Regions from separate parts of the Enterobacter sp. SA187 genome, predicted to be linked through region 4. Evidence: predicted binding sites of a transcription regulator. Region 4 holds the regulator's gene; each other region holds the start of a gene.
The links. Region 4 encodes Fur, which represses iron uptake genes when iron is present. Its sites were predicted from a motif close to ATAATAATGAGAACNACTATCAA; they were not measured.

Region 1 (8,030 bases), 1.3 Mb from region 4:
TTCTGCTTCATGATTGGAAGTTTGACTGCGCGCATCTTTGCCATTTTCTGGTTAACGCTGGCACTGGTGCTGATGCTGGTACTGATGGTGCCGAAGCTGGACTCCCGTCAGATGACGGAGTTGCTCGACAGCGAACAGCGCCAGGGCGTGATGATCGAACAGCATGTCGAAGCGGAACTGGCCAATGATCCGCCGAACGACCTGATGTGGTGGCGCAGATTATTCCGCGCGATCGACAAATGGGCGCCGCCGGGTCAACGCCTGCTGCTGGTGACCAGCGAAGGGCGCGTGATTGGCGCAGAACGCAGCGAAATGCAGATCATTCGTAACTTCATCGGGCAGGCGGATAACTCCGACCACCCGCAGAAGAAAAAGTACGGTCGGGTAGAGCTGGTAGGGCCATTTTCCATCAGGGATGGGGAAGATAATTACCAGCTCTATCTCATTCGTCCGGCCAGCAGCTCGCAGTCAGACTTTATTAACCTGCTTTTTGACCGCCCGTTATTACTGCTGATTGTCACCATGCTGGTCAGTTCGCCATTGCTGTTATGGCTGGCGTGGAGTCTCGCCAAACCGGCGCGTAAGCTGAAAAATGCTGCCGATGAAGTGGCGCAGGGTAACCTGCGTCAGCATCCGGAACTGGAAGCGGGGCCGCAGGAATTCCTCGCCGCCGGGGCCAGCTTTAACCAGATGGTGACGGCCCTGGAACGCATGATGACCTCGCAGCAACGCCTGCTTTCTGATATTTCGCATGAACTGCGCACCCCGCTGACGCGTCTGCAACTGGGCACCGCCCTGCTGCGCCGTCGCAGTGGTGAAAGCAAAGAGCTGGAGCGCATCGAAACCGAAGCGCAGCGGCTCGACAGCATGATCAACGACCTGCTGGTGATGTCGCGCAATCAGCAGAAAAACGCGCTGGTCAGCGAAACCATGAAAGCGAATCAGCTGTGGAGCGAGGTGCTGGACAACGCCGCCTTTGAAGCCGAACAGATGGGCAAGACGTTGACGGTGACCTTCCCGCCAGGGCCATGGCCGCTGTACGGCAACCCGAACGCGCTGGAAAGCGCGCTGGAAAACATCGTGCGTAATGCGCTGCGTTATTCACACACGCAGATTGAAGTGGGATTTGCGGTGGATAAAGACGGCATCACCATTCACGTGGATGATGACGGTCCGGGCGTCAGCCCGGCAGATCGCGAGCAGATTTTTCGGCCGTTCTACCGCACCGACGAGGCCCGCGATCGCGAGTCCGGCGGCACAGGGCTGGGCCTGGCGATTGTGGAAACCGCCATCCAGCAGCACCGCGGCTGGGTGAAAGCCGACGACAGCCCGTTAGGCGGCCTGCGCCTGACCCTCTGGCTGCCGTTGTATAGCAAGCGAGCCTGATGTAGCGCCCTCTCCTTCACCGGGAGAGGGCAACGCCGGTTACCCGCGCAACCGCCGCGAACTGTCTTCGATTTTGCCGCTAATCCGCCGTTTCTGCATGGTTCTTGCCCAGCTCACCGACAGCCCTGCCGCTGACAGCAGGCGATGATACTGCTCATCGTCGAACGGCGTATGCCAGGCAATGACACCCGCCTCATGGACGCTGATCTCGCTGCAACGGGATACCAGCTCCAGCGGCGCATCGCTGAACACCTTCCCGCCCGCCACGATACGGTACAGCCAGCCGGTGTGACCGCGATCCTGCATCAGCGTCGCCATATTGGGAATGCCGAAGTGGAAATTGAGCTTAAAGCACGGCGAGCGCGGCTGCGTCACCTGGATCAGCGCCTCGCCCCAGCGGAAAATATCGCCGATATACACGTTCTTCTCCGTCAGCCCGACGGTCGACAGATTCTCGCCAAAGGCCGGGGCGACAAAGAGCGCCGCCTGGTCCGGGAAATCCCGCGCCCATTGGGCGTAATGTTCCCGCGGATAGTGGCATAACGCACGGTCGGGGCCGCCGTGGATCTTTTTCTCCGCCTGCTGGTCATCTTTCAGGCCGCGTTCCGTAAGCGTCAGTTCGCCATCCACCTGCACTTTCGCAATGGCGCTCGGGCGGCTGCCCGGATAATCGCGCACCTTGCCGGAAAATACCTCCATCGGATATTGCATATCGTCTCCCTTTGTCATAATTCCACTGCGCTTCAGGCTGGCCGGAAACGCCGCCAAATACAATATTTTTGCGGCATCAGCGCGCAAAAAAAGTACACCACTGGCGTGAAATGCTGCAAGCCGTGCTATCACTTAGCTAACTTCTGAAACGCCATTTCACATTCAAGGAGTCAACAACATGTCCAGTGATGCACGCTTTACGGGCGTCTGGTGCCCGTCCATTACGCCGATGGAAACCGACGGCAAGATAGATTTTAACGGCCTGCGCCAGCATCTCGCCCGCCTGACCGACGCCAGAATCGACGTGATTCTGCTGATGGGCAGCATCGGCGAATTCGCTTCCTTTACGCTGGAAGAGCGGCTGTCGCTGATCCGCGAAGCACGGGCCATGTCGTCGCTGCCGATGGTGGCAAACGTCTCCTCCACTTGCGTGAGCGATATACTGCGTATGGCGCAGGCGTCCTTTGACGCGGGCTACGACGCGGTGATGATCCTGCCGCCCTACTACTACGGACAGACATCTGCGCAGCTGCTCAGCTACTACCGCGCGCTCGGGCAGCAGCTGACCGGCAAATGGTTCGCCTATAACTTTCCGGCGCGTACCGGCTGTGATCTGACGCCGGAGCTTATCGCCACGCTGGTGGCAGAATTCCCTGACTTCGCCGGGATCAAAGACACCGTGGACTGCCAGTCGCACACCCGCAATATGATCCTCGCCACCCGGGCGGTACGGGAGGATTTTGCCGTACTCTCCGGCTACGACGAGTATTTTATTCCCAACAAGCTGGCAGGCGGCGCCGGGGTGATTTCCGGGCTGAATAACATTGTGCCGGAGCTGTTCGTCCGCGCGCGTGAAGCCTTCGCCCGGGGCGATCTGCAAACTTTACAGCAGGTTCAGCAGGAGATTGGCAAGCTGTCGGCGATTTACGCCATCGGCGATGATTTTGTCACCACCATTAAAACCGTGGTGGCGCGCAAATTTGGTTATTGCGGAACGACATCGCGTAACGCGGGCGGCACGCTGAACGTCGCGCAGACGCGTGCCATCGACGAGGTTTTCGGCCTGTAGCGGGCAAAAAAAAGCCCCCGTCGGCTTACCGACAGGGGCTGGACAGATTCACCAGAAGGTGAGCAGGACTTATTTTTTAGCCGCGAAACGTGCCGCTGCTTCGTCCCAGTTAACCACTTCCCAGAACGCCTTGATGTAATCCGGGCGTTTGTTCTGATATTTCAGGTAGTAAGCGTGTTCCCACACGTCCAGACCCAGGATCGGGAAGCCGGATGCGCCAGAAATTGCTTCACCCATCAGCGGGCTGTCCTGGTTTGCAGTAGAGACTACAGCCAGTTTGTCGCCTTTCAGTACCAGCCACGCCCAGCCGGAGCCGAAACGGGTGGCAGCCGCTTTCTCGAACTCTTCTTTGAATTTCTCAACAGAGCCGAAATCACGTTCGATAGCCGCTTTCAGGTCGCCCTGCAGGGTGGTACCGGTTTTCAGGCCTTTCCAGAACAGGCTGTGGTTAGCGTGACCGCCCGCGTTGTTACGCAGTACGGTTTTTTTGTCTGCCGGCAGCTGATCCAGTTTGGTGATCAGCTCTTCAACCGGCAGGTTAGCGAATTCAGGCAGACTTTCCAGCGCTGCGTTAGCGTTGTTTACGTAGGTCTGGTGGTGTTTGGTGTGATGGATTTCCATCGTCTGCTTATCGAAATGCGGTTCTAAAGCGTCGTATGCGTATGGCAGGGATGGCAGTGTATAACTCATATTCATCTCCATTATTGTCGGGCGGCTGAAGTGTTAACGCCGCGTAAGCAGTTGGTTCATTATAGTTAATTAACTGGTATTGAAAATGTTTATCAATGCCGTAGTTTCTGTGTGGTTATAACTTTTCGTTATGACACTGTCAATTTTGGCGCTAAGCGTTGCCGCCACTGGCTTGGCGTCGCGCCCGTTTCACGGGTAAACACCACCGAGAAATAGTTGCTGTCTTCGAAGCCGCAGCACATGGCGATTTCGCCGATTAACAGTTCCGTATGTTGCAGCAAATACTGCGCGTGGCAGATGCGCAGCTGGCGCAGATAGTTGTTGATGGTCATGCCGGTCTGGGTGCGGAATTGCTGCCGCAGCGCGCGTTCGCTGCACTGGTTTTGCTCGCAGAACGTCTCCAGCGCAAAGGCCCGGTTCAGGCTGCCTGCCAGCGCCGTGATGAGCCTGTCGAGCAGCGCCTCGCTGGCGGTAGCCGACAGGTTATCCGTGGCGTAGCGATGCCGTTTAAGCGTCAGGATCAGCTGCGCGAACAGCGCCTCCGCCAGCGGGTTCGCCAGCTCGTCCGTTCTGGCGCTCTCCTGCTCCAGCTGGGTGATCACCTGCCGCGCCTGCGTCATGCCGGTGCTGCCAAGCCGCCAGTAGGGCGACTGCTCACGGCCCTGTAGCCCCGGAATATGCGCCGCCCAGTCCAGCGCCAGCGTCAGGCGCTCCGGGCAGTAGATAATATTTTGCAGCACCAGGTCGTTCACCGAGGCGTAAGAGTGGCGATCTTCGGCGCGGATATAGAACAGATCGCCGCGGGTGATGCGGTAAGGCCGGTCGTTCAGAATGTGCAGCCCGTTGCCGCGCCACACCAGCACCAGTTCATTAAACTCGTGGGAATGCTCCGCAAAGACGTTTTGCGGGTAGCGATCCGCCACCGCCACCGCCTGTCCGGTACGGGCAAAAAAATCGGCTTTGCGAAGAATTAACTGGCCTGCCACAAGGTCACCTCAACAGCGATTAACCTTTCATTATTAGCTGTTTTCTGGCGAAAATACGGTGATAAATCTCTCGTTACGCGCAGCTACTGTAAAAGCGTGTCGCGCCCCTGGCGGATATCGCGCGGCGACCAGTCGAACTCCCGGCGAAAAAGCGTTGAAAAGTGGTTACTGTCGCCGAAACCGCAGCGAAAAGCGATGTCAGTGACGCTATGGTCGCTGTGGCGCAATAAATGTCGCGCTTTGATCAGCCGCAGGCGATTCAGATAGCGCTGCGGCGTCATACCGGTGTACTGCTTGAGCTGACGGTGCAGGGTGCGCAGCGACAGCGAGAACTGATCCGCCAGCGACTCCCAGCACACCTCTTCCGCAAAATGATCTTCCAGCCACGACATCAACTGATTCAGGCGCGCATCGTTATTCGCCGCCCCTTCCATCTGGCTGCTGCGACGCAACAGCACCAGCAACTGCATAAAGAGGATCTCACGGTTCGCCAGCGCCGCCGTATCCTTGCCCTCATCCGCCGTTTCCATCTGCCCGACAATCTGGCGGATCTGTTGCAATACGCCCTGATTCACGCGCCAGTGAGACGGATAGTGCCCGTCCTGCTCCTGCGGCAGTAACTGGTTTAAGCCGGATAAGAACTGGAACGCGTCCGGGGAGCGGTACAGCACATTGGTCAGGCACAGATTATCGGTGTGCTCATAGAGATGCCGGTCATGATCGCGTACAAAGCACACGGTGCCGCCGCTGATGGTGTAGGGCTGACCATTGAAGACGTGAATACCGGTGCCGTGCTCGACGATCACAATCTCATGAAAATCATGATGATGTTCCGGGAATGCCGCCTGGGGCAGCCGGGGTTCAATAGCAACAGGCGTATAACCTGATGGAAAAAAGTCCACGCTGTGTAATACGGTCATAGCAACCCCTGTCGATGAGAAACGTTCTCAATATAGTAATTAACGCCCTCTGTTCTCACCTTGAATTTTTGACAGCAAAGCGCGCAAAGCCTGTCGATTTTTCAAGAAACTGTCGGAAAGTTCAGGAAATGCGGCGGCGGTCACAGCGGCTGAAAAACCGCTGATAAGTGGAAATTGTGAACTCTCTCACGTTCATCTTTGGTTTCTTGCCAGCGGCGGTTTGGGCCTGTCACTGGCAAGAAGGTGATCCTGCTGGCCCTTTTTTAGACTGGCGGCAATGACTCACCAGAGGATCGCTCCATGACTTTTCGCCATTGCGTCGCAGTCGATTTAGGCGCATCAAGCGGGCGCGTAATGCTCGCCCGCTTCGACGTTGAGCCGCGTACCCTTACGCTTCGCGAAATTCATCGCTTCAGTAACTGTCTGCAAAAAATTGACGGCACCGAGTGCTGGGATATCGACAGCCTGGAAGCGGAAATCCGCTGCGGGCTGGATAAAGTCCGTCAGCAGGGCATCGCCATCGACAGCATCGGCATAGATACCTGGGGCGTGGATTACGTGCTGATTGATGCGCAGGGCGAGCGTGTCGGTCTGCCGGTTTCCTACCGCGACAGCCGCACCGATGGCGTAATGGCGCGGGCGTTAGCGCAGCCCGGTAAAACCGATATTTATCGTCGCAGCGGCATTCAGTTTTTACCCTTCAACACGCTCTATCAGTTTAAAGCGTTAAGCGAACAGCAGCCGGAACTGATGGCGCGCGTCGCCCATGCGCTGCTCATCCCCGACTATTTCAGCTTCCGGCTGACCGGCCAGCTCAACTGGGAATACACCAACGCCACCACCACGCAGCTGGTAAACATTCACACCGACAGCTGGGACGAGACGCTGCTCGACTGGGCGGGCGTACCCGCCGCCTGGCTTGGCACCCCCACCCATCCCGGCAATGTGATCGGTCACTGGGCTGACGTGCCGGTGGTTGCCGTCGCCAGCCATGACACCGCCAGCGCGGTGATCGCCGCGCCGCTGGCCGGCAAAGACGCCGCGTATTTATCCTCCGGCACCTGGTCGCTGATGGGCTTTGAAAGCAAAACGCCCTACACCAGCGATGAGGCGCTTGCCGCTAACATCACCAACGAAGGGGGCGCGGAAGGCCGCTATCGTGTGCTGAAAAACATCATGGGCCTGTGGCTGCTGCAACGGGTGCTGAAAGAGCAGAACGTGCAGGATTTGGCGGATCTGATCGCCCGCACCGCCGCCCTGCCCGCCTGCCGTTTCGTCATCAACCCGAACGACGCGCGCTTTATTAATCCGGAAAACATGAGCCGCGAATTGCAGGCCGCCTGCCGGGAAAACGGCCAGCCCGTACCGCACACCGCCGCTGAACTGGCGCGCTGCATTTTTGACAGCCTGGCGCTGCTGTATGCCGATGTGCTGCACGAACTGGCGCAGCTTCGCGGTAAAGCCTTCAGCCAGCTGCATATCGTGGGCGGCGGCTGCCAGAACCAGTTGCTCAACCAGCTGTGCGCCGATGCCTGCGGCATCACCGTGGTGGCTGGCCCCGTTGAGGCCTCAACGCTCGGCAACATCGGCGTGCAGTTAATGACGCTGGACGAGCTGAACAATGTCGACGCTTTCCGTGAGGTGGTGGCGTCCAGTTACGCCCTCACCACTTACACCCCTCATCCTGATAATGAAATTGCTCGCTATGTTGCGCAGTTTCAGCAAAAACGACCAACAAAGGAGCTTTGCGCATGACCACTCAACTTGAACAGGCCTGGGAACTGGCAAAACAGCGCTTCGCCGCGGTGGGCATTGATGTCGAGGCGGCGCTGAGCCAGCTCGATCGCCTGCCGGTGTCCATGCACTGCTGGCAGGGCGATGACGTCGCCGGGTTTGAAAACCCGCTGGGCGGCCTGACGGGCGGCATTCAGGCGACCGGTAACTATCCGGGCAAGGCGCGCAACGCAACAGAGTTACGGGCCGATCTGGAGCAGGCGCTGAGCCTCATTCCAGGGCCGAAGCGCCTGAACCTGCACGCCATTTATCTGGAATCCGACGAGCCGGTAGCGCGCGATGCCATCAAACCTGAACACTTTAAAAACTGGGTGAGCTGGGCGAAAGAGAACCAGCTGGGCCTGGATTTCAACCCGTCGTGTTTCTCGCATCCGCTTTCCGCCGATGGCTTTACCCTGTCCCACGCTAACGATGAGATCCGCCAGTTCTGGATCGACCACGTGAAAGCTTGCCGTCGCGTGTCGGCGTATTTCG
Region 2 (8,030 bases), 1.3 Mb from region 4:
CAAAGACGGTAATAAACTGGACCTGTACGGTAAAGTCGATGCCCGTCATACGTTCTCTGATAACCCGGGCGATGATGGCGATGAAACCATCATGGAGCTGGGCTTCAAAGGCGAAACCCAGATCAACAGCGGCCTGAGCGGTTATGGCCAGGTGCTGCTGAAAACCATGGCAAGCGACACTGAAGGCAGCGACAACACCTTCGCTAAGCTGGCATTCGCCGGTCTGCGCGCCAGCGATTTTGGCTCCTTCGACTATGGCCGTAACTACGGCGTGGTGTACGACGTTGAAGCCTGGACCGATATGCTGCCGGTATTCGGTGGTGATTCCTACACCTGGACCGACAACTTTATGGTTGGCCGTGCGAACGGCGTAGCCACCTACCGCAACACTGATTTCTTCGGTGCGGTTGAAGGCCTGAACTTTGCGCTGCAGTACCAGGGTAATAACGAAGGTAGTAACACGAACGAAGATCAGGAAGGCACTAAAAACGGTCATGACGACGTGCGCTTCCAGAACGGCGACGGCTTTGGTCTGTCTTCATCCTATAACTTCCAGGGCGCGCTGGAAGGCCTGAGCCTGGGCGCGGCCTATGCGACTTCTGACCGTACTAACGAACAGGTTGCGGCGGGTGGAGTGAACGATCGTTACAGCAAAGCTGCTGGCGGCGATAAAGCAGACGCCTGGACCTTTGGCCTGAAGTACGATGCTTATAATGTATATCTGGCGATGATGTACGCTGAAACCCACAACATGACCCCTTACGGTGATGAGGGTATCGCAAACCACACGCAGAATTTTGAAGCGGTGGCCCAGTACCAGTTCGACTTCGGTCTGCGTCCGTCCCTGGCGTGGGTTTACTCCAAAGGTAACGACCTTGGCGGTAACAGCACCAAACACGGTACTGACTATGTCGACCAGGATCTGGTGAACTACATCGAAGTGGGCGCAACCTACTACTTCAACAAAAACATGTCCACCTATGTTGATTACAAAATCAACATGCTGGATGAAGATGACAGCTTCTACAAAGATAACGGCATCGCCACTGATGACGTAGTCGGCGTTGGTCTGACTTACCAGTTCTGATAACCGCTTGTGCTAAAGCCCGCCCCTGTGCGGGCTTTTTTTATGGCCGCAATTTGAGAATAAAGCGGTAGCAAGATAGGTGCGGGGAGACTACTATCCGGGTTCAGCAGGAATAAAGGATTTTCTCAACGGGACGTCGGTCACTGAAACGAAACGGGATAAGTGATTGAATAATGGCGGAGAGAGGGGGATTTGAACCCCCGGTAGAGTTGCCCCTACTCCAGTTTTCGAGACTGGTCCGTTCAGCCGCTCCGGCATCTCTCCGTTCTGATGGTTGCCATCATGCCAGGTTCTTTGGCATTTTAACAGACCCTGTCCCTGCAATTGTGTTCAAGTGACGAGTTTGCGAGCAAAGCGATGATTAAATGGCCCTGGAAAGCAAATGAAACGGCACGGACTCTGGCGCTCCCCTGGGAAAATGCGCTTGCCGTCCCGATGTTATCGACTCTGACCCCGGAGGAACAAAACCGGCTGGTTCAGCTTGCCGATCGCTTTTTGCAGCAAAAACGCCTGGTCGCGCTGCAGGGGCTGGAGCTGGATGAGCTGAAAAGCTGTCGTATCGCCCTGCTCTTCTGCTTACCGGTGCTGGAACTGGGCATCGAATGGCTCGACGGTTTTCACGAAGTGCTGATCTATCCTGCGCCTTTTGTGGTGGACGACGAATGGGAAGATGACATCGGGCTGGTGCACAGTCAGCGCATGGTGCAGTCAGGGCAGAGCTGGCAGCAGGGGCCGGTGATCTTAAACTGGCTCGACATTCAGGATTCGTTCGACACCTCCGGCTTTAACCTGATTATTCATGAAGTGGCGCATAAGCTGGATACGCGCAACGGCGACCGCGCCAGCGGCGTGCCGCTGATCCCCCTGCGCGAAGTGGCTGGCTGGGAGCATGATCTGCACGCCGCCATGAACAACATTCAGGATGAGATCGACCTGGTGGGCGAAAGCGCGGCCAGCATTGATGCCTACGCAGCCACCGATCCCGCAGAATGTTTCGCCGTGCTGTCGGAGTATTTCTTCAGCGCGCCTGAGCTGTTCGCTCCGCGTTTCCCGGCGCTGTGGCAGCGTTTCTGCCAGTTTTACCGTCAGGATCCGCTGGCACGGCTGCGCGGCAATAGTACTGCTGTTAACGATGAACCGCCTTATGTTCACTGAAACAGCAATTTGAGCTAATATTCGCCAGTTGAATCAGCAAGTTAAATTTGCTGTTGACACAAATATCGGGGGCCAGTAGTATTCGCCCCGTTCACACGATTCCTCTGTAGTTCAGTCGGTAGAACGGCGGACTGTTAATCCGTATGTCACTGGTTCGAGTCCAGTCAGAGGAGCCAAATTCGAGAGCCCCGCTCAGGGAAACCTGAGCGGGGTTTTTGCATTTCCGCCGCAGCCAATTCCTTGTTTTTCATTTTCTTGCCGTCGCACGCAAAAAATTCACAAAATCTAACAATTCATATTGCTAATGATAACCATTATCGGCAAAATTCTTATTCTCAAAAAATAAATGTTCCCTTTCGTGCTGATTTTATTGATCTAATTCCGGCGTGATGCCGCCTGGCGTTCACGCGGATTATGTATAAAAACTAAGGAATGATAATGAACACCTGCAAAAAGACGCTCTGGGCGCTTAACCCGCTATTTCTGGCTATGATAACGCCCGCGCTGGCACAGCAAACCAGTGAACAGGATATGGTGGTATCCGCCAGTCGCACTCATCGCACCGTAGCCGAAATGGCGCAAACCACCTGGGTTATTGAAGGCGCAGAGCTTGAACAGCAGGTTAAAGGCGGCAAAGAGCTGAAAGACGCGCTGTCGCAGCTGATCCCTGGCATGGATGTCAGCAGCCAGGGCCGCACGAATTACGGCATGAATATGCGTGGCCGCGCAATTGTGGTACTGATTGACGGCGTGCGCCTGAACTCCTCGCGCACCGACAGCCGCCAGCTGGACGCCATCGATCCGTTCAACATCAAGCATATCGAAGTGATCTCCGGCTCCACCTCCCTTTACGGCGGCGGCAGTACTGGCGGGCTTATCAATATCGTCACCAAAAAAGGCCAGCCGGACACGCAGGTGGAATTTGAAGCCGGCAGCAAAACCGGATTTAACAGCAGTAAAGATCATGATGAGCGGGTGGCAAGCGCCATCTCCGGCGGAAACGACAAAATTTCCGGGCGCATGGCTGTGGCTTACCAGAAGTTTGGCGGCTGGTATGACGGTAACGGCGATGCCACGCTGCTGGACAATACCCAGACCGGCTTGCAGTATTCCGATCGTCTGGATGTGACGGGCACCGGCACGCTGGCAATTGATGATACACAGCAATTGCAGGTCGTCAGCCAGTACTATAAAAGCCAGGGCGATGAAGACTACGGCCTGTTCCTCGGGGAGAATTTCTCGGCGGTAACGGGTAACGGTAAAGCTTATGCCAGTAAAGGTCTGAATTCGGACCGTATTCCGGGTACCGAACGCCACCTGATCAGCATGCAGTACTCGAATACGGATTTCCTCGGCCAGGAGCTGGTGGGCCAGGTTTATTATCGCGATGAATCCCTGACCTTTTATCCGTTCCCGACTGTCGCAGGCGGCGCGGTGACCAGCCTCTCCTCCTCGCAGCAGGATACCGATCAGTACGGCGCAAAACTGACGCTGAACAGCAAACCGCTGGACGGCCTGCAGCTGACTTATGGGCTCGATGCCGATCACGAGCGCTTTACCTCCAACCAGATGTTCTTCGATCTGGCTAAATCCAGCGCCTCCGGCGGTCTGAATAACCAGAGCATCTATACCACCGGGCGCTATCCGGGCTATGAGATCACCAACCTAGCCGCCTTCCTGCAATCCAGCTACGACGTCAACGATCTGGTTACCCTGAGCGGCGGCGTGCGTTACCAGAAAACGCGTAATGCCATTGATGATTTCATCGGTTACACGCAGCAGCAGGCGATTGCCAAAGGCACGGCCCGCTCGGCTGACGACATCCCTGGCGGCACCACCGACTATGACAACTTCCTGTATAACGCCGGGATCCTGTTGCATCTGACCGAACGCCAGCAGGCGTGGGTGAACTTCTCCCAGGGCGTGGAATTACCGGATCCAGGGAAATACTACGGCAACGGCACCTACCGCCTGGTCAACGGCCACTATCGTCTGCTGAACAGCGTCAACGTCGGACAATCGAAACTCCAGGGGATCAAAGTGGATTCCTACGAGCTGGGCTGGCGCTATACCGGCGATGCCCTGCGCACCCAGTTGGCCGCCTATTATTCCCTGTCGGATAAATCCATCTCCATTAACCGCAGCGACATGACCATTAACGTCGATGACGATAAGCGCCGTATTTACGGTGTGGAAGGGGCGGTGGATTACTTTATTCCGGAAACGGACTGGAGCACCGGCGTGAACTTTAACGTGCTGAAATCCGAAACCCGCGTTGACGGCAAATGGGATAAGTGGGATGTGAGTTACGCCAGCCCGTCAAAAGCCACTGCTTATGTCGGCTGGGCGCCGGATCCCTGGAGCCTGCGTGTACAGACTACGCAGTCCTTTGATGTTAGCGATGCAAATGGCAATAAAATCGACGGCTACAACACCGTTGATCTGATCGGCGGCTATGCCTTACCGGTGGGGAACCTGGCGTTCAGCATTGAGAACCTGCTTGATAAGGATTACACCACCGTCTGGGGCCAGCGCGCGCAGATGCTCTACAGCCCGACTTATGGCGCATCCTCCCTCTATGAATACAAAGGTCGTGGACGCACCTTTGGTGTGAATTATTCCGTCCAGTTTTAAGTCCTGAACCCGCTGCCCGGCTTCTGCCGGGCAGATCACCCTTCGCTAAATCTGATAATCAATCGCCACGTCGTCCGGCTCCATCGCCTGACGTTTGATCTCATCCAGCGACAGCCCGGCATTACACAGTTCGATAAAGCGCCAGACATAGTTGCGCTGCAGCTGGCCGCGCTTCAGCCCCAGCCAGACCGTATTGGCGTCAAACAGATGACGGGTATCCAGACGCACCAGGCCGCCGGATTCGAGACCGTCGCCGGACTGCTCCGCCACCAGGCCAATGCCCAGCCCCAGCTCCACATAGGTGCGGATCACATCGGAGTCCTGCGCACTCAGCACAATATCCGGCGCCAGCCCTTTGCGCATAAAGGCTTCGTCGATACGCGAACGTCCGGTGATCCCCTGACGATAGGTGATAATCGGCCAGCGGGCGATCTCCTCCAGCGTTAACGGATTGACGGTATTTAACGGATGATCCACCGGCAGCAGCAGATTGTGATGCCAGCGGAACCAGGGGAAGGCCACCAGCGCCGGATCGTTGCTCAGCCGCTCACTGGCGATACCGATATCCGCCCCGCCATTGTGCAGCAGAGTTTCAATTTCCTGCGGCGTACCCTGGATCAGTTCCAGACGCACTTCCGGAAACAGGGCGCGGAAAGATTTGATCACCGGCGGCAGGCTGTAACGCGCCTGGGTGTGAGTGGTGGCGATGGTCAGCACGCCGGTGGCATCGTTGGTGAAGAGATCCGCCAGCCGCCGCACATTGCTGGCCTCGTTAAGAATGCGCTCGGCAATGACCAGCAGTGCCTTACCCGGCTCGGTCATGCCCAGCAATCGCTTGCCGCGCCGGATGAAAATCTCAATCCCTAACTCTTCTTCCAGTTCGCGGATATGACGGCTGACGCCCGACTGCGAGGTGTAAAGCATATTGGCGACTTCGGTGAGATTGAAATCCCGCCGCGCCGCTTCACGGATTATTTTAAGTTGCTGGAAATTCACCCTTCTCTCCCGGCCTTCAGACATAACGCTATTGTTAGAGTCTGAAGGCCGGGGTAACAAATAATAAAAACCTGCATCTTATGTCGAAAAGGAATAACCCTAGCCCACCAGCAGCAGCTCACGCGCCTCCAGCGACGGACGGCTGACCAGCGACATTAAGATCTCTTTCACGGCCTGGGCCTGCGGCGACAGCGGCCCGCGTGCGGAGCAGTTCAGTGACAGCGGCAGGCTCATGGAGGGCGAGGTGATCCGCGCCATCCAGCCGTTAGTGGCTTCGCACAGGGAACGGGCAGCGGATTCCGGCAACACGGTGCCGCCCATCCCGCTGGCAATGGCGGCGGTCAGCGTGCCGATGGACTCGATCTCGCCGATAATTTTCGCCGTCAGGCGGCGCAGGGAAAAAGCTTCATCAACACGCAGGCGCACCGCGCTGTAATCCCGCGGCAGGAATAGATTCATGTCCGCCACCGCCGCCAGATCAACGCTCTGACCCGGACAATCGCGGGTACCCACGAGGTAAAGATCTTCTTTCAGCAGCGGCTGGCTGGTGATGCCCGCGCCCGGCGCGCGCTCATACAGCACCGCCATATCCAGCTGACCGCTCAGCAGTTTGTCATTCAGCGACATGCCGCTGTTTTCATGCAGATAGACGGTGACGTCCGGCAACTCCATACGCACCGCCTGCAATAACGGCATGGTGATGGACGAGGCCGCCGTGCCCGGCGCAAGGCCGATCGACACCTGGCCGCGCAGCGTCTGGCCGACATTATGCACCGCCAGCTGCGCCTGCTCGCACTGACGCAGAATGGTGCGCGCATGCGCATAGAGAATTTTGCCCGCTTCCGTTGGCGTGACGCCTCGTTTGGTACGGATCAGCAACTGCTGATCCAGTTCCCCTTCAAGGGTGGCAACTTGCTGGCTCAGGGCGGGCTGCGCGATATGCAGGACTTCTGCGGCCTGAGTCAGGCTGCCAATGTCGACGATTTTCACGAAGTATTTCAGTCGTCTAAAGTTCATATTGCCTCCGGTACGGAATAACAGTGCCACGCTGGCAGTCATCATGTCGGAGGAGTTGCAAGATGCTTGCCAGTTTTGGCAAAGCCTCTCTGGTCGCTCGTAACCCACCAGATAATAAGAGATTCTGATTACCCGCTACGTTTTCATCACTGAAACAGCGGTTTGAAAGCGTTCCATCAGGAGGCACCCCTGCACTGTACTGGTGCACGAATACGGGTTTCGGTGAGGAAATCAGCGGATTGCTGAATTTGTCAGCAAACGGTTGTCGACAGGCAATCCACCCTTTGACAAGCCCGGATCGCGCCGCTACTATTCGCCCCGTTCACACGATTCCTCTGTAGTTCAGTCGGTAGAACGGCGGACTGTTAATCCGTATGTCACTGGTTCGAGTCCAGTCAGAGGAGCCATATTTAAGAAGCCCGCTTTTTAGCGGGCTTTTTGCTTTCTGTTAGTTACGATCCTGTCAGCGCCCGCTTCGGGATTAGCCAGCCAACACCCCCGTCAGGCAATGTTTTATATGTGCGCAGGCGATAAGCCGCCTGCGCTGCGGCCTGGAATGCTTATTCGCGCACGATAGCTCCTGCATCCTTTTTGATTGCCGGCCCCTCTTTCACTTCCAGGGTCAGCCCCCGGGTTTCCAGCTCTGCATTGCGAATGCGTAGCCCCTGAACGGCTTCAATATTCACATTACTGAAATGGAATCCGCTCAGCGGCGCTTCCGGCGTACCTATGATAAAGGCAGCCGCTTTGCTGTCTCCGGTGGATATTAAATTCTCCACTGTGATATTGCGAAAGTGCGGCGTTTTGTGTTTGTCGAAGGGTTGTTTCGGATCGCTGTCCGGCGGATAAATCTGCTCGCCAAGGGTAAATCCGCCCGCCTTAAGCAGCTTCGTAACTTCCGCTTCGACAATAGGCGCTGCTTTATAGTACGCAGAGAAGACCAGCGGCACCTCGACATCATGCATGGTGGTATTGCGGTAAATAATATTTTTTACCTCACCGCCCTTCCCGCGCGGGCTTTTAATACGGATGCCATACATCGAACCTTCGAAGGTATTATTTTCCACCAGCACCTTATTCACGCCGCCTGCGCTTTCACTGCCGATGGAAATGCCGCGCCCCTGTTTCAGGGTATTGTTGG
Region 3 (8,030 bases), 1.2 Mb from region 4:
ATTGCGCACCACCCCCAAGCATCTGCTGATCACCGCCATCGCCACCCTTACCTGGCCCGCCCTGGTCGCGCCTATCATTGGCCCGCCGCTGGGTGGCTTTATTACCAGTTTCGCCAGCTGGCGGTGGATCTTCTTTATTAACGTACCGCTGGGGCTGATCGCCATTGCGCTGGCGCTGCGCATCATTCCGGATATTCGCGAGGAGGAGCGGCGGCCTTTCGATATGCCCGGTTTCCTCTCCACGGCTATTGCGATGGTCAGCCTGGTGTATGCCATGGAATTGCTGGGCGCGCAGCAGCCGCAGGGGTGGCTGACGGCGGCGATGTTGCTGCTGGGCGCGGGCACGCTGTTTTATGCGCTGCGCCATTTTCAGCGCGCCCGCTGGCCGATGATACGTCTCGATGCCATGCAGGTGCCGACCTTCCGCGTGACCATGTACGGCGGTTCGCTGTTTCGCGCCTCCATCAGCGCCGTGCCTTTTCTGTTACCGCTGATGTTTCAGGTGGGCTTTGGTATGGATGCCTTTCATGCCGGGCTGCTGGTGCTGGCGGTGTTTGTCGGCAATCTGACGATAAAACCCGTCACCACCCCGCTTATTCGCTGGCTGGGATTCAAAAAACTGCTGCTGATCAACGGCGCGCTCAATGTGCTGGCGCTGCTGGCCTGCGCCTTCCTGACGCCCACGACGCCGGTGTGGGTGATCCTGCTGGTGCTTTATCTCGGCGGCGTCTTTCGCTCGGTACAGTTTACCGGCGTCAGTACCCTGGCCTTTGCGGATGTACCTTCAGCGCAGATGAGTTACGCCAATACGCTGTTCAGCACCGCGACACAGCTGGCGGTGGGGCTGGGCATTACGCTGGGGGCGATTGGTATTCGTATCGGCGAACGGGTTGGCGACTGGCTCTCGCTGGGAGAGGTGCCGGGGATCAGTTTTCGCCTGGCATTCGTGGCGATCGCGCTGATTTGTCTGGTGGGCATGGCGGATACGCTGCGGCTGACGAAAGATGCCGGCAGTGCGGTGTCGAATAAAAAGGGATAAAAAAAGGCCAGCGAACGCTGGCCTTTCGGGATGTTATGCGAGCATTTCACGTACGAAGGCTTCGATCTCTTTATCCTGGCAGTTTTCGAAGAAACACTCCTGGAAACGCTGACCGGAAACGGCAGTTTTCACCAGCTCCGGATCGATGGCGCGCAGGGTGTCCAGATAGTTGTCTTTCACCACTGCCGCTTTCACCTGATTAAGGATCCCGGCGTTACGCACCTGCGGCTCTTTACGCTCCGGCGGATACCCTTCGCCTTTGCGGCCGGTGAAGGCTTTTTCGAAGATAAAGCGCACGTTCAGCTCTGCGCCCCAGCCAAAACCTTTAGCGAACGGCAACGCCAGCGCGTTACCGTTGTTGATCTGCGCGAACAGGAAAGCATCTGCCGGATCGATGCAGTAGCCGCAGTTCACGCCCGGATGGATATTCAGCGACATCAGCGCGCCCTGACCGGTGCCGCACCCGGCAATCACGAAATCAACGGCTTTAGAGTTCAGCAGGATGCTGGCCATGATGCCTAAGTGGATGTAGGTCAGGTGATGGTCATTCTCGTCGCTCATGCCGACGTTGAAAACCGGGAAGTTCTTCTCATCCGCGACGGTTTTCAGCTCTTTAAGGATAATGGCGTTTTTGGCAGCCTGGCTGTTTTCCATCATCAGTGCAATTTTCATTGTGTCTTCTCCTGAAGCGTTGCGGGATGTCCCGCCGTGAATAGCGAACGTTTTAGAAACCTTACTACTAAGCAAACATACTTTCAAATTTAGTGAAAAATCGTTTTAAAAAGTTGCGAGGTGCTCACAGTTTTTCCCGCTTCGCTGGCCGTTACAATTAGTAAGGCCAGAAAATCCGGCTATTCAGGCTATTGGCGGGAAAGAGAGGTTGTAGGATGAGAACATCGAAACTGAATCAGAGCGATACCATGAAGAGTATGCTTTTAGCCGCCGCAGTCCTGCTGCTGGCAGGATGCACCATCACTAAAGAGCCGCAGGTTAGCGAGGTCATTCAGACCACCGGTGTGGTACGACTGAATTTTAACGAAGCCATGCTGCAAAATGCGCGCTTTGATGAGTATACCACCCACGGCACCGCCACGCGTCAGTGCCAGCAAATGGGCTATGCCACCGCCGCCGCGTACGGTCAGCCGATCCGTACCTGTAGTGTATTCAGCGGTTCACTGTGCCTTAATGAAAAAATCACCCTGCAATACCAGTGTCAGGGGCTGGCGCTGTCGCCTGCCGCCACCGGCTATTATTAATCTTTACCACCTGCGTTATTACGCAGGTGGCGCTTATTTATAATAAAAAGAATTATTCTCAGGTAATTTAACCTTCACATCTAATGCGTATTATTCACATTACCATTCAAATTAATTATTCTATTTTACCTTTTGCAAATAATTAAATAACAAATTATAGTGGCGCCATTATTCATTGCGCACTCCCTGGAGCCGTATCATGCTTAAAGCAGAAATGATCGAAAAATTAAATGAGCAAATGAATCTGGAGCTTTACTCCTCTCTGCTTTATCAGCAGATGAGCGCCTGGTGCAGCTACCACAGCTTCGAAGGCGCGGCAGCCTTCCTGCGCCGCCACGCGCAGGAAGAGATGACCCACATGCAACGCCTGTTTGATTATCTGGCCGATACCGGCAGCCTGCCGTGTATTAATACTATTCCATCGCCGGTTGCGGAATATGCGTCTTTAGACGATCTGTTCCGTTCCACTTATGAACACGAACAGCTGATCACGCAAAAAATTAATGAACTGGCGCACGTGGCAATGACCACGCAGGATTATCCGACCTTTAATTTCCTGCAATGGTATGTGGCCGAACAGCACGAAGAAGAAAAATTATTTAAATCCGTTATCGATAAATTATCGCTGGCGGGTAAAAGCGGCGAAGGCTTGTATTTCATTGATAAAGAACTATCGACCCTCGACGCCCAAAAGTAATACTTCCGGCGGTGACACTGTCACCGCCTTAAACCTCTGTAAATATTAAATTACACCATCTGTAACGCCTGTTTGACGAGACTGTCATTTTCCCTTACTCTGCGCCGCATATTCGAATGTGCAATGGTTTATGGGCAGAGGAAAGCGTGAAGAATCGGACGCTGGGTAGTGTTTTTATCGTCGCGGGAACGACAATCGGGGCCGGTATGCTGGCGATGCCGCTGGCGGCGGCTGGGGTGGGATTTGGCGTGACCTTAGTGCTGCTGTTCGGCCTGTGGGCGCTGATGTGTTATACCGCCCTGCTGTTGCTTGAAGTGTATCAGCACGTCCCTGCCGATACCGGGCTGGGCTCCCTGGCGCGTCGCTACCTGGGCCGCTACGGTCAGTGGCTCACCGGTTTCAGTATGATGTTTCTGATGTATGCCCTTACCGCTGCCTATATGACAGGCGCGGGCGAACTGCTGGCGGCAAGCCTCGGCTCCTGGCTCGACATCACCGTTTCACCGGTCGCCGGTGTGCTGTTGTTTACCCTGATTGCGGGCGGCGTCGTCTGCGCGGGCACGTCGCTGGTTGATCTGTTTAACCGCTTTCTGTTCAGCGCCAAGATCCTCTTTCTGTTGATCATGCTGGCGCTGTTAATGCCGCACGTACACAAAATCAATCTGCTGACCCTGCCGCTGGAGAAAGCGCTGGCGCTGTCGGCAATCCCAGTAATTTTCACCTCCTTCGGTTTTCACGGCAGCGTGCCGAGCATCGTCAGCTATATGAATGGCAACATCCGTAAGCTGCGCACGGTATTTATTACCGGCAGCGCCATTCCGCTTGTGGCCTATATTTTCTGGCAACTGGCGACGCTGGGCAGCATCAACTCCTCCACCTTTATGGGTTTACTGGCGGATCAGGCCGGGCTGAACGGGTTATTACAGGCGCTGCGGGAAGTGGTCGCCTCACCGCACGTTGAACTGGCGGTGCATCTGTTCGCCGACCTGGCGCTGGCCACCTCCTTCCTGGGTGTGGCGCTGGGCCTGTTTGATTACCTGGCGGATCTGTTTAATCGTCGCAATAACGTTGCCGGACGTTTACAGACCGGGGCGATCACCTTCCTGCCGCCGCTGGCTTTTGCCCTTTTTTATCCGCGTGGGTTTGTGATGGCGCTGGGTTATGCCGGTGTGGCGCTTGCCGTGCTGGCGCTGCTGATCCCGTCGCTGCTGGCGTGGCAAAGTCGTAAGCATAATCCGCAGACGAGCTATCGCGTCAGCGGCGGCAAGCCTGCATTAGCGCTGGTGTTTTTGTGTGGGATCGCGGTGATTGCCGTGCAGTTCTGTATTGCAGCCGGTTTGCTGCCCGAGGTGGGTTAATAGCGCTTCTTTTATTGCCGGGTGGCGCAGCGCTTACCCGGCAAGCTGGTGCAAGTGACTATCAGTGCAGGCAGCACTGCTTGAATTTTTTACCGCTGCCGCATGGGCAAGGGTCGTTACGGCCCACTTTTTCACCGGCGGTGAACGGCTTCGCCACTTCAATTTCCTGCTGATTGTCGGCCCAGTAGTCATACAGCGCCAGCGCCGCAGGTTTAATCGCCTCGATGCTTTCTTCAAAGGCTTCCGGCGTCATCTGCTCCACACGTTCGAAGTTCTCTTCTTTACCGTGCAGTTCAATGGCCGCCAGCGCTGGCTTTAACGGATCCGGTAAGGATGACCAGTCGCTCAGGCTGACGCCGCGCAGATAACCGAAGCACCACTCTTCCACAATGGTCAGCTCCTGATCTTCCACGTCGCGCGTTCCAAACAGCGGTTCAAACTGTTCCGGATACTCGGCCAGACGATCGCCGATATCGTCCATATGCTGGAAAGCGAGCATCATGAAACGCTCCATCTCCTTTTCCGACGACCAGTTCGGCACCTTGTCAGCACCGCCCCACAGCGCCACCAGCCACTGGCTCGGCTCAACCGGCACCGGCGAGCTTAGTACCGCAGTGAGTAAGCCATCCAGCTCTGAGACATCCATAATGGACGCCTCCGTACCGTACTTCATCAGTACGTCTTCCAGCCATTCCAGCTCTTTCTCGTTCAGGGGTCCGGTTTTCATTGTGCATATTCCTCGGTGAGGTGCGAAATACGCACCATAAAAAAGAAATTTTACCACAGGTGAGTAGCAAAATTATTGGCGATGCAGAGGTAACTGTGTTCTCCTTTCTACCCTGCACACACGGTTATGCCGATCGGTTTAAGGATCTCACACTATGTTCAACAGACACAGCCACCATTCCGCGGAATTCTGGCGCGATCCGGCGATGGAGCATGTAGAGACCCGTCGCGCCTGTCATAGCCGGGCGTGTTATAAGTCGCACAGTCATCCCACCTTTTCTATTGGCGCAGTGGATGCGGGCGGAAGTCATTTTACCGGCGTGTCAGGTGGCCCTTCTGCATTGCATCCCGGCATGATGGTGTTCATTCCGGCGGGCTGTGTTCACGCCTGTAATCCCCTGCCTAATGATTGCTGGAGCTATCAGATGCTGCATCTTGATGCCGCCTGGCTACGCCAGTTACTGGCAGAAACTGGTCCTTCCTCAGCAGGCCTTATTCGCGAAAATGAAATTCGCCTCACGGATAACCAGACGGTCTATGCCCGGTTTTGCCAGCTTAATGACACCCTCTTTTCAGCAGCCACTACGGAAGACAAAAATGCCGCGCTAATAGAATTTATCGGTGACTGCGCCTGTGAGAATGATCGGGTGGAAACTTTCGCCGCACAGCTACCCCAGGGCAACGGGGCACTGGCGCGGGTGATCAGCCAGTTGCAGGAAATCGAAACGCCCGCCCCTGCCGCTTGAAGATTTGGCGAAAATCGCCGATATGAGTCGGTATCAGCTTATCAGAGCTTTTCGTGCCGTCACCGGTATGACGCCGCACGCTTATCAGCTCAACAGGCGCGTGAATCAGGCGCGCCAGTGGCTGCAGTCAGGCAGTGAAATTACCGATATAGCATACCGACTGGGTTTTGCGGATCAAAGCCATTTTCAGCGCGTATTTAAGGCGCATACCGGCGTCACGCCAGGCTGTTATCGGGCCTGAGTCCCTGCAATTTTATTCAATACAATCATCCTGTCAGCCTGCACCCTGTAGGAAAAATTTCTTAGAGGGTGATGGCATGATGCAACAATTTCTTCTGGTGGCAACCGCACATTTTCTGGCGCTACTTTCCCCCGGCCCGGACTTCTTTCTGGTTGCGCGTACCTCAATTAAAGCGGGCTGGCGTCATGCCGCCTTTGTCTGTCTGGGAATAGCCGTCGCAAACGGGGTGTTTATTCTCGCGGCCTTCAGCGGGATCACGCTTTTCCGCTCGGGCAGCGCAGGGTTTATCGCCATTCAGCTCGCTGGCTGTGGCTATTTGCTGTATGTCGGCCAGCTTTTTATTCGTTTTGCTGGCGCAAGCTCCCTCACCGGACACAAGATGACTCCGGAAGCCGCTTTGACAGAGAAGACTGATCTCACAGATCGCTGGCGTGAATTCGGTATGGGCTTTATGTCGGGCATTCTCAATCCTAAAAATGCGCTCTTTTATGTCAGCCTGGCGACGTTAATCGGCGGTGCCGGTACTGCGCCCGGACTGAAAGTTGTCTATGGCGTGTGGATGTTCAGCGTTGTGCTGTTGTGGGATTTGCTGGTGGCGATCTTTATCGGGAATGATGCAGTGCTGCGCACTTTTTCGAAAGTGTTACCCGCTGTGGAGCGGATTTCGGGGGTGATCCTGATTTGTCTGGCACTGAGCGTTATTGTGATCAACGTGCTGCAACTGTCACGATAAGTTAGTGGGATGAGAGCAATCAGGTCAGAAACGGCAAATTTCAGGCATAAAAAAACCACCCGAAGGTGGCTTACACGACACTGCTTATCATTGATTTTATTCGATGTTTCCCATGGTACCCGGAGCGGGACTTGAACCCGCACAGCCATAAGCCGAGGGATTTTAAATCCCTTGTGTCTACCGATTTCACCATCCGGGCTCGGGAAGAAATTGGAGGCGCGTTCCGGAGTCGAACCGGACTAGACGGATTTGCAATCCGCTACATAACCGCTTTGCTAACGCGCCGAAAATCTTCAGGTCTTGCGACCAGCATCCGCAATATGCCGATGCTATTAACTGGAGCGGGAAACGAGACTCGAACTCGCGACCCCGACCTTGGCAAGGTCGTGCTCTACCAACTGAGCTATTCCCGCAATATCTTGTGATTAGCTAATCACTTGATTTTACTATCTTCTGGCAAGCAGTGCCGCCGTCTGATGCGATGCATTCTACTTACCTGACGCACTGAGTCAACGATATTTTTTCAAACTCAGGATCGTTTGCTGAAATTTACGGCGAAACGATCACGGTTCAAGCAAATCGCCGCGCGCGGCGTTTAAATATTGCAGCATAGACCACAGCGTCAGCACCGCAGCCACAAACAGCAGGCCTACGGCCGCGTATTCCGTAAGCTGGTTAGGACGCCACAGCAGCCCCACCAGCGCCACCATCTGCGCCGTGGTTTTCACTTTACCGATCCAGGACACGGCCACGCTGCTACGTTTGCCCATTTCCGCCATCCACTCACGCAGCGCAGAGATGATGATCTCGCGCGCAATCATAGTTGCCGCCGGTAAGGTTACCCACCATACGTGATAGTGCTGGACAACCAGCACCATCGCAATAGCCACCAGCACTTTATCGGCGACCGGATCGAGAAACGCGCCAAAACGCGTGCTCTGATTCCAGCGCCGTGCCAGAAACCCGTCAAACCAGTCAGTGATCGCCGCAAAGCAGAAAATCAGCGCACATGCAAAAGGAGCCCAGACGAACGGCAGATAAAATGCCACCACGAAGAACGGGATCAAAATGACTCGAAAAAGCGTTAGTAACGTCGGGATATTAAATCGCATAGTGACGGGTAACTGTCTGTTGTCAGTAAAAATTAGCTCTATGTTGCTACATAGCCCTTAATGTTTCAACGAGTAGTAGATCTTTTCTGCCAGGCCTTGCGAAATACCCGGCACTTTTGCAA
Region 4 (8,030 bases):
ACCTCCCCGGCATGATTAACCAGCGTTTCGAGCATAATAAAATGGAATTCGCCGAGGCGGCGGATCTCCCCCGTTTCCCGGTGTACCAGACCGTTTAACGACGGTTCAACTTTCCAGTTATTAACAATGATCTGCATAGTAATCTGTTAATAAATTGGTGAGTAATAATTTATTTTTCACAACGTAAGATTCCACTTAGCCGCAGGGAGGGTAAATGTATCGGATGATTATCACCCCATCAATCTAAGAATAGTCTTAACTCATAAATTAATAATTAATTAATTTCTAAGCTAACGGATTGATAAAGCTTGCCGTCAGCGCCTGGGGGTATTAACGTCGCTGGTAATTGTAGACGATCGGCCCGCAAAGGCCGTCGCGACTGGCAAGTTTGATTAATGTAATGAGGTCATCATGTTTAAAGCCATTCAGATCGATAAAGCGGAAGGACAGTATTCGGCATCCCTGGTGGAGCTGGACGAGCAGGCGTTGCCGGACGGGGACGTCACCGTCGCGGTGGAATACTCCTCCATTAACTATAAAGATGCGCTGGCTATTACCGGTCGCGGCCCGATTGTGCGCCAGTTCCCTATGGTGCCGGGTATTGATTTCGCCGGTACCGTAATCGCCAGCGACAGCGCGGCGTTTGCCGTGGGCGACCGCGTGCTGCTGACCGGCTGGGGCGTGGGCGAGCGTCACTGGGGCGGACTGGCAGGCAAGGCGCGGGTCAAAAGCGAATGGCTGACGAAAATGCCGTCCGGCGCGGATGCAAAACAGGTGATGGCTATCGGTACGGCGGGCTTTACCGCCATGCTGTGCGTGCAGGCGGTACTGGATCACGGCGTGAAGCCGGAAGACGGCCCGGTGCTGGTGACCGGCGCGGGCGGCGGCGTGGGCAGCTGCGCGGTGATCATTCTGTCTGCCATGGGCTATCAGGTGGTGGCGTCGACCGGGCGTCCGCAGGAAGCCGGATGGATGCGCGAACAGCTGGGGGCCAGCGACATTATTAACCGTGATGAGCTGAGCGCGCCGGGTAAACCCCTGCAGAAAGAGCGCTGGGCGGCGGCGATTGATACCGTCGGCAGCCATACGCTGAGCAACGTCTGCGCCAGCGTCCGTTATGACGGCATAGTCGCGGCGTGCGGCATGGCGCAGGGCATGGATCTCCCGGCGACAGTGGCGCCTTTCATCCTGCGCGGCGTCACGCTGCGCGGTATCGACAGCGTGATGGTGAGCAGCGAAAAACGTCCGGCGATCTGGGAGAAAGCCTGTCAGTATTTAACGCCTGCGGCGCTGGAAAAACTGAGCGCTACTTATCCGCTGAGCGATGCCATTGACGTGGCGGAAAAACTGCTGAACGGGCAGATCCGTGGCCGTGCGGTGATTGAGATTTAATTCTGGCGGGGTTGCCGGGTGGCGCTGACGCTTACCCGGCCTACAATATAACGTAGGCCCGGCAAGCTTGCGCCGCCGGGCAATTTGCAGCAACGTTATTTGCGAATATCGTGCGCGGTGTCGTTTTCGCGGCAATCGCCTTCGGCGCAGTGGCCGTAGAGGTAAAGGCTGTGGTTGGTCAGGCGGATCCCGTGCTGAGCGGCGATTTCACGCTGACGTAATTCAATGGAGTCATCGCTGAACTCAATAACCTTGCCGCAGTCGAGGCAGATCAGGTGATCGTGGTGATGCTGCTGCGTCAGTTCAAAAACAGATTTACCGCCTTCGAAATTATGACGGGTCACAATACCGGCGTCATCGAACTGGTTAAGTACACGGTAGACCGTCGCCAGGCCAATCTCTTCGCCCATGTCGATCAGTCGTTTGTATAAATCTTCCGCACTGACATGGTGGTTGTCAGGTCCCTGGAGTACCTCAAGGATCTTTAACCGAGGAAGCGTGACTTTCAGGCCAGCCTTCTTTAGTGCGGTGTTATTGTCAGTCATGCGGAATCTGTCCTGTAGCTAAACGATTCACTTCCAAATGGAAGTTAATGAGAATGACGTTGAGTTAATGCGTCTCATTATAGAACTGCCATGTCTAAATGAAAACTGCAAGTCCTCAAGCAAAGTATGCGTATAAAACGTGGTGTCACTAACAAACCCGTAAGCAATCACGTTCAATCAGGGGATATTGTACAGGTATGCGTGCGAAAGTTAAAAAATTGTAGCAATTATTTTGATTGGTTATATCTATTAATGCGGCGCAGCCAACAGGTTACGCCGCACAAAAATCAGGCGTTGATGATCTCATCTAAATGAAGTTCTTCAGAAATCTGCTTCACCCATTTTTCCACGCGCTCAGCGGTCAGTTCCGGCTGGCGGTCTTCATCAATGGCCAGACCGACGAAGTGGTCGTCGTCCGCCAGACCTTTGGAGGCTTCGAAATGGTAGCCCGCGGTCGGCCAGTGACCGACGATAGTCGCGCCGCGCGGCTCGATGATGTCGCGGATGGTGCCCAGCGCATCGCAGAAATATTCCGCGTAGTCTTCCTGGTCGCCACAGCCGAACAGGGCGACTAATTTGCCGTTGAAATCGACCTCTTCCAGCGTCGGGAAGAAATCGTCCCAGTCGCACTGCGCTTCACCATAGTACCAGGTCGGGATGCCCAGCAGCAGAATATCGTAACCTTCGAGATCTTCTTTGCTGCTTTTGGCGATGTCATGCACGTCCGCAACATCTTTACCAAGCTGCTTTTGGATCATTTTCGCGATATTTTCGGTATTACCCGTGTCGCTGCCGAAAAAAATGCCTGTGATTGCCATGAGTAAAATAACCTCTTGAAACTTAATGATATGGTGGTGGCGCAATGCCCACGGATAAGGGCAATCATAGCAGAACAGAGAAGGACGCGGAAACTGCAAACGCCTCAGACTGCACTCTGTGCTACATGAAAGTGATATTTAGCGGGATTTTCAGACTATCCCCTGGCCGCGCAGCAGCGCGAGCTGAGCCATTAAAAGCTCCTCAATCAGTTCGCTACGGCTGATGTCACGATCCTCGGCCAGTTCATTTAAGGCTTCGACGGCGTCCGCGTTTAGTTTTAGCTCGACGCGTTTGAGGCCACGAACCTTATCGCGTTTCAGCTGATTCCGCTTATTAATGCGCAACTGTTCGTCACGCGAATGCGGATTCGTTTTCGGTCGTCCTGGGCGACGATCATTCGCGAACAGATCGAGTGTCGTGCGGTCCGTTTGTTCTTTAGCCATGATTTTGAGTGACGTCGGGGGAAAAACAAGCTGCCTGGTGGAGGCCCTGCGCAATTAGCGCGCCATCATACATCAGGGAGAGGGGCACGCCAACGACCGGGCGCGTCGCGGCGCTCGGTCGCCGGGTTTTTAATCAACTGGCATTATCAGCAAGATAGCGACGGATCGCCCGCAGTACGGCATCGGGTTTTTCCGCATGCACCCAGTGCCCGGCACCGGCGACCACATGCGCCCGCGCCTGCGGGAATTGCGCCAGCAGCGCATCACGGTACGCATCGGTCACGTAAGGGGAGTTGCCGCCGCGAATAAACAGGGCCGGTTTATCGAAGGCGGGGACGGTTTTCCAGCCGATGATGTTCTCATACTGATCCCAGAGTACCGGCACGTTAAAGCGCCACCCGCCGTCGGCCCAGGATTTAAGCAGAAACTGGATCACGCCTTCTTCGTCCAGATGCTCGCGCATCACGGCGGCGGCCTGCTGGCGGGTGCTCACCCCGGCATCGGTAACGGCATTGATGGCGGTAAAAATCTCGTCGTGGCGGCGCACCGGATAAGCGACCGGCGCCATATCAATCGCCACCAGCCTGTCGATGCGTTCGGGGGCCAGCGCGGTCAGCGCCATCACCGCTTTACCGCCCATGGAGTGACCAATAAAGGTGGCTTTTTCGATCCCTGATTCGTCAAGGGTATCCAGCAGATCCTGCGCCATCGCCGGGTAGGTCATTTCAGGCGAACGCGGGGAAAGACCGTGGTTGCGCATATCCACCTGTACCACATCGTGGTCGTTAATCAGGTCGCGGGCTAAGATCCCGAGGTTGTCCAGGCTGCCAAACAGACCGTGAACAAGGACGATGGGAGAATTGTTGTGCGATTGTTGTGCAGTTTGCGCGCGGGTATTCAATTTCATGGCAAAGTTCTTTTTTTCGCTCTCTCAGGTTAGGGTATCATGTTGACCATTCTGCCGCCCGGCTGCAAGGGATCATCTTTATCTGACTTTTGCGTCAGAAAAGCCTGGCCGCTATCCGCTGTTGAGATTTGCCCCTATAATCTCAATGACTTGTATTCAGAAAAGTGACCTCACTGGATTAAGATGAAAACGATCGAAGTTGATGATGAACTCTACACCTACATTGCCAGCCACACGAAACACATTGGCGAGAGTGCATCCGACATTTTAAGGCGCATGCTGAAGTTTTCTGCCGCCGCGCAGTCTGCGGCCCCTGTGACCAAAGCCGCGCCGGCTGCCGCTGTCAGCCCTGCCCCTGATGTCGTATCCAACCCGGTAAAAGATAAAGTCCGCGCCATGCGTGAACTGCTGCTGTCTGACGAATATGCCGATCAGAAGCGCGCGGTTAATCGTTTTATGCTGGTGCTGTCTACACTGTATTCACTGGATGCAAAAGGTTTCGCCGACGCCACCGAGTCATTACATGGCCGTACGCGCGTCTACTTTGCCGCAGATGCGAAAACACTGCTGCAAAGCGGAAACCAGACCAAACCCAAAGAAGTGCCAGGCACACCTTACTGGGTGATCACCAACACTAATACGGGCCGTAAATGCGGCATGATCGAACACATCATGCAGTCGATGCAGTTCCCGGCGGAATTGATCGAAAAGGTTTGCGGCACAATTTAATCCTTGCATAAGAAGGACCAGGCAATGGCTAACCACCCCCGTGCAGGACAACCTGCACAGCAGAGCGATCTGATTAACGTCGCCCAACTTACCTCTCAGTACTATGTGCTGAAACCGGAAGTGGGTCATGCAGAACATGCGGTCAAATTCGGCACATCAGGCCACCGTGGCAGCGCTGCCCGTCACAGCTTTAACGAGCCGCACATTCTGGCTATCGCCCAGGCGATTGCGGAAAACCGCGCGAAAAACGGCATTACCGGTCCCTGCTATGTGGGTAAAGATACCCACGCGCTGTCAGAGCCTGCGTTTAACTCCGTGCTGGAAGTGCTGGCAGCCAACGGCGTGGACGTGGTGGTGCAGGAAAATAACGGCTATACGCCGACGCCTGCCGTATCCAATGCGATCCTGGAGCATAACAAAAAGGGTGGCGCTCAGGCCGACGGCATCGTCATCACCCCGTCGCACAACCCGCCGGAAGATGGCGGCATCAAATACAATCCGCCTAACGGTGGCCCGGCCGATACCAACGTCACCAAAGTGGTGGAAGATCGCGCCAACCAGCTGCTGGCCGATGGCCTGAAAGACGTGAAGCGCCTGTCGCTGGATGCCGCGATGGCGTCCGGTCATATTAAAGAACAGGATCTGGTGCAGCCGTTTATCGAAGGGCTGGCGGAGATCGTGGATATGGCGGCGATCCAGAAAGCGGGCCTGACGCTGGGCGTCGATCCGCTGGGCGGCTCCGGTATCGAATACTGGAAACGCATCGCCAGCCACTACAATCTGAACCTGACCATCGTGAACGATCAGGTCGATCAGACCTTCCGCTTTATGCACCTTGATAAAGACGGCGCGATCCGTATGGACTGCTCCTCTGAGTGCGCGATGGCGGGCTTGCTGGCCCTGCGCGATAAGTTCGATCTGGCGTTTGCCAATGACCCGGACTATGACCGTCACGGTATCGTCACGCCAGCCGGCCTGATGAATCCGAACCACTATCTGGCGGTCGCCATCAACTATCTGTTCCAGCACCGTCCGCAGTGGGGCCAGGATGTCGCAGTGGGTAAAACCCTGGTGTCCTCGGCGATGATCGACCGCGTGGTGAACGCGCTGGGCCGTAAGCTGGTGGAAGTGCCGGTGGGCTTTAAGTGGTTCGTGGATGGTCTGTACGACGGCAGCTTCGGCTTCGGCGGCGAAGAGAGCGCGGGCGCGTCCTTCCTGCGTTTCGACGGCACCCCGTGGTCCACCGATAAAGACGGCATCATCATGTGCCTGCTGGCGGCGGAAATCACCGCGGTAACGGGTAAAAACCCGCAGCAGCATTATGACGAGCTGGCCGCGCGCTTTGGTGCGCCGAGCTACAACCGTTTACAGGCGTCTGCCTCTTCAGCGCAAAAAGCGGCGCTGTCGAAGCTGTCGCCGGAAATGGTCAGCGCCGACACCCTGGCAGGCGATCCGATCACCGCACGTCTGACGGCGGCGCCGGGTAACGGCGCGTCCATCGGCGGGCTGAAAGTGATGACCGAAAACGGCTGGTTTGCGGCGCGTCCGTCCGGTACGGAAGATGCGTACAAGATTTACTGCGAAAGCTTCCTCGGTGAAGAGCACCGTAAGCTGATCGAGAAAGAAGCGGTAGAGATTGTCAGCGAAGTTCTGAAAAACGCGTGATCCTGTTGCCGGGTGGCGCTGCGCTTACCCGGCCTACATGGCTGAAAAACGCGTGATCTTGTTGCCGGGTGGCGGCTTCGCCTTACCCGGCCTACATGACCTGTAGGCCCGGCAAGCCTGCGCCGCCGGGCGAAAAACACCAAAGCCTCCCTTTACCGGGAGGCTTTTTTTCAGCCGTGCTTATCTTTGAGCTCAAAGCGCGGCGACACCAGCCCGTACAGCGTCCAGCCCATGAAGGTCACGATCGCGCCATACAGCATGGCTTCCGGCCCGGAGGAGTAGAGCGCATAGAAGCTGTAGAGCGCGCCCATCAGCGCCACCACGTTAGCCGCCTTCGCTTTACGCGGTTCCACCTTCGCGACCTTCTGAATGATCACCAGCGCCGCCATCGATAGAATATACGGAATGATGTTGGTCACCACCGCCAGATTCACCAGCACGTTGAACTGTTTGTTCAGCGACGGGCTGATGGTCATCAGCGACAGTCCACTCTGAATAATGACAATGGTCAGCATTCCTTTTACCGGCGCATCCGCTTTACTCACCTTCGAGAAGATTTTCGGGAAGTAGCCTTCATCAGCGGAAGATTTGAACACCTGCGCGATAGTGAACTGCCAGCCAAGCAGCGAACCGCAGCAGGACATCACCATCAGCCCCATGATCACTTTCCCGACGCCGGGCGTGAACATCTGCGAAAAAGCCAGCCCGAACGGGGCAGTGGAGTTTGCCAGATCCATATTCGGCACAATTCCCGCGATAACGTTGGTGGAGACGACATAAATCACCGCCGCCCCCAGGGTGCCGCCCATCACCGCGATGGGCACGTTGCGCTCCGGATTTTCCACCACCTCGGTATTGGCGCAGGCGGATTCCAGCCCCAGAAAAGCCCACAGCGTCATGGCAATGGACGACCCCACAGCATCAAAGAACGGCACCTGATGCGGGTTCCAGGACTGAGCGTACATCTCCGGGCTGAACCAGAACCAGCCGATCACCGACAGGCCGATCACCGGAATGATCACTCCCCAGATGGTGATACTGCTGAGCTGCCCGGTAATGCGCGCGCCGCCAAAGTTCGCCACCGTGCAGATCCACAGCACGCAAATAGTGGCGATACCGATCTGCACCGGGCTGAGCGTGGCGCCGAGCAGTTCGCTGCCGTAGCCGACGGCGGAAATGGCAATGGCGACGTTAGCAATCAGCAGCGATACGCCATAGGTGTAGTTCGCCATAAAGTTGCCGGACTTACCGAAAGCGTACTCCGCGTAACCGCCCATCCCCCCGGACTTGCGGCTGAACATCCCGCATTTGGCGAACGCCCACGCCAGCGCCGTGGAGCCGACCGCCGTCACCAGCCAGGAGATAATCGAGATGGTGCCCACTTCCGCAAGCTTGGTGGGCAGCATAATAATGCCGGAGCCCATCATATTGACCATCGTCAGAATGGTGAGCGGCACAACGCCCATCTTGTTGGATTTGCTCATAATGTTTCCCCTTTCAACAGCGCCGGTTCAGCGGTTTGCGGCTTAA

Region 1: sodA (superoxide dismutase [Mn]) is a predicted target of Fur. The motif match lies at 3,930-3,952, and genes of this name have one in related genera.
Region 2: BMF08_RS18255 (TonB-dependent siderophore receptor) is a predicted target of Fur. The motif match lies at 2,541-2,563, and genes of this name have one in related genera.
Region 3: ftnA (non-heme ferritin) is a predicted target of Fur. The motif match lies at 2,335-2,357, and genes of this name have one in related genera.

The regions. Positions count from the first base shown of each region.
Region 1 covers NZ_CP019113.1:1,234,383-1,242,412, reverse strand. Annotated here, with positions in the region: gene cpxR (envelope stress response regulator transcription factor CpxR) at 1-13, shown strand, start outside; gene cpxA (envelope stress sensor histidine kinase CpxA) at 10-1,386, shown strand; gene yiiM (6-hydroxyaminopurine reductase) at 1,426-2,097, opposite strand; gene BMF08_RS06020 (dihydrodipicolinate synthase family protein) at 2,276-3,166, shown strand; gene sodA (superoxide dismutase [Mn]) at 3,236-3,856, opposite strand; gene rhaR (HTH-type transcriptional activator RhaR) at 3,985-4,842, opposite strand; gene rhaS (HTH-type transcriptional activator RhaS) at 4,926-5,762, opposite strand; gene rhaB (rhamnulokinase) at 6,063-7,517, shown strand; gene BMF08_RS05990 (L-rhamnose isomerase) at 7,514-8,030, shown strand, end outside.
Region 2 covers NZ_CP019113.1:3,784,278-3,792,307, forward strand. Annotated here, with positions in the region: gene ompC (porin OmpC) at 1-1,087, shown strand, start outside; tRNA gene BMF08_RS18240 (tRNA-Ser) at 1,262-1,351, opposite strand; gene mtfA (DgsA anti-repressor MtfA) at 1,445-2,242, shown strand; tRNA gene BMF08_RS18250 (tRNA-Asn) at 2,343-2,418, shown strand; gene BMF08_RS18255 (TonB-dependent siderophore receptor) at 2,681-4,876, shown strand; gene cbl (HTH-type transcriptional regulator Cbl) at 4,922-5,872, opposite strand; gene nac (nitrogen assimilation transcriptional regulator NAC) at 5,972-6,889, opposite strand; tRNA gene BMF08_RS18270 (tRNA-Asn) at 7,221-7,296, shown strand; gene BMF08_RS18275 (glycoside hydrolase family 28 protein) at 7,450-8,030, opposite strand, start outside.
Region 3 covers NZ_CP019113.1:3,729,456-3,737,485, forward strand. Annotated here, with positions in the region: gene BMF08_RS17930 (MFS transporter) at 1-1,039, shown strand, start outside; gene BMF08_RS17935 (RpiB/LacA/LacB family sugar-phosphate isomerase) at 1,073-1,711, opposite strand; gene yecR (YecR family lipoprotein) at 1,960-2,295, shown strand; gene ftnA (non-heme ferritin) at 2,495-2,992, shown strand; gene tyrP (tyrosine transporter TyrP) at 3,139-4,350, shown strand; gene BMF08_RS17955 (YecA/YgfB family protein) at 4,412-5,077, opposite strand; gene BMF08_RS17960 (AraC family ligand binding domain-containing protein) at 5,232-5,822, shown strand; gene BMF08_RS21495 (helix-turn-helix transcriptional regulator) at 5,845-6,063, shown strand; gene BMF08_RS17965 (LysE family translocator) at 6,140-6,796, shown strand; tRNA gene BMF08_RS17970 (tRNA-Leu) at 6,910-6,995, opposite strand; tRNA gene BMF08_RS17975 (tRNA-Cys) at 7,008-7,081, opposite strand; tRNA gene BMF08_RS17980 (tRNA-Gly) at 7,134-7,209, opposite strand; gene pgsA (CDP-diacylglycerol--glycerol-3-phosphate 3-phosphatidyltransferase) at 7,360-7,908, opposite strand; gene uvrC (excinuclease ABC subunit UvrC) at 7,966-8,030, opposite strand, start outside.
Region 4 covers NZ_CP019113.1:2,519,914-2,527,943, forward strand. Annotated here, with positions in the region: gene BMF08_RS12050 (winged helix-turn-helix domain-containing protein) at 1-137, opposite strand, end outside; gene acuI (acrylyl-CoA reductase (NADPH)) at 412-1,392, shown strand; gene fur (ferric iron uptake transcriptional regulator) at 1,488-1,937, opposite strand; gene fldA (flavodoxin FldA) at 2,225-2,755, opposite strand; gene ybfE (LexA regulated protein) at 2,906-3,199, opposite strand; gene ybfF (esterase) at 3,333-4,106, opposite strand; gene seqA (replication initiation negative regulator SeqA) at 4,290-4,835, shown strand; gene pgm (phosphoglucomutase (alpha-D-glucose-1,6-bisphosphate-dependent)) at 4,860-6,500, shown strand; gene potE (putrescine-ornithine antiporter) at 6,671-7,984, opposite strand; gene speF (ornithine decarboxylase SpeF) at 7,981-8,030, opposite strand, start outside.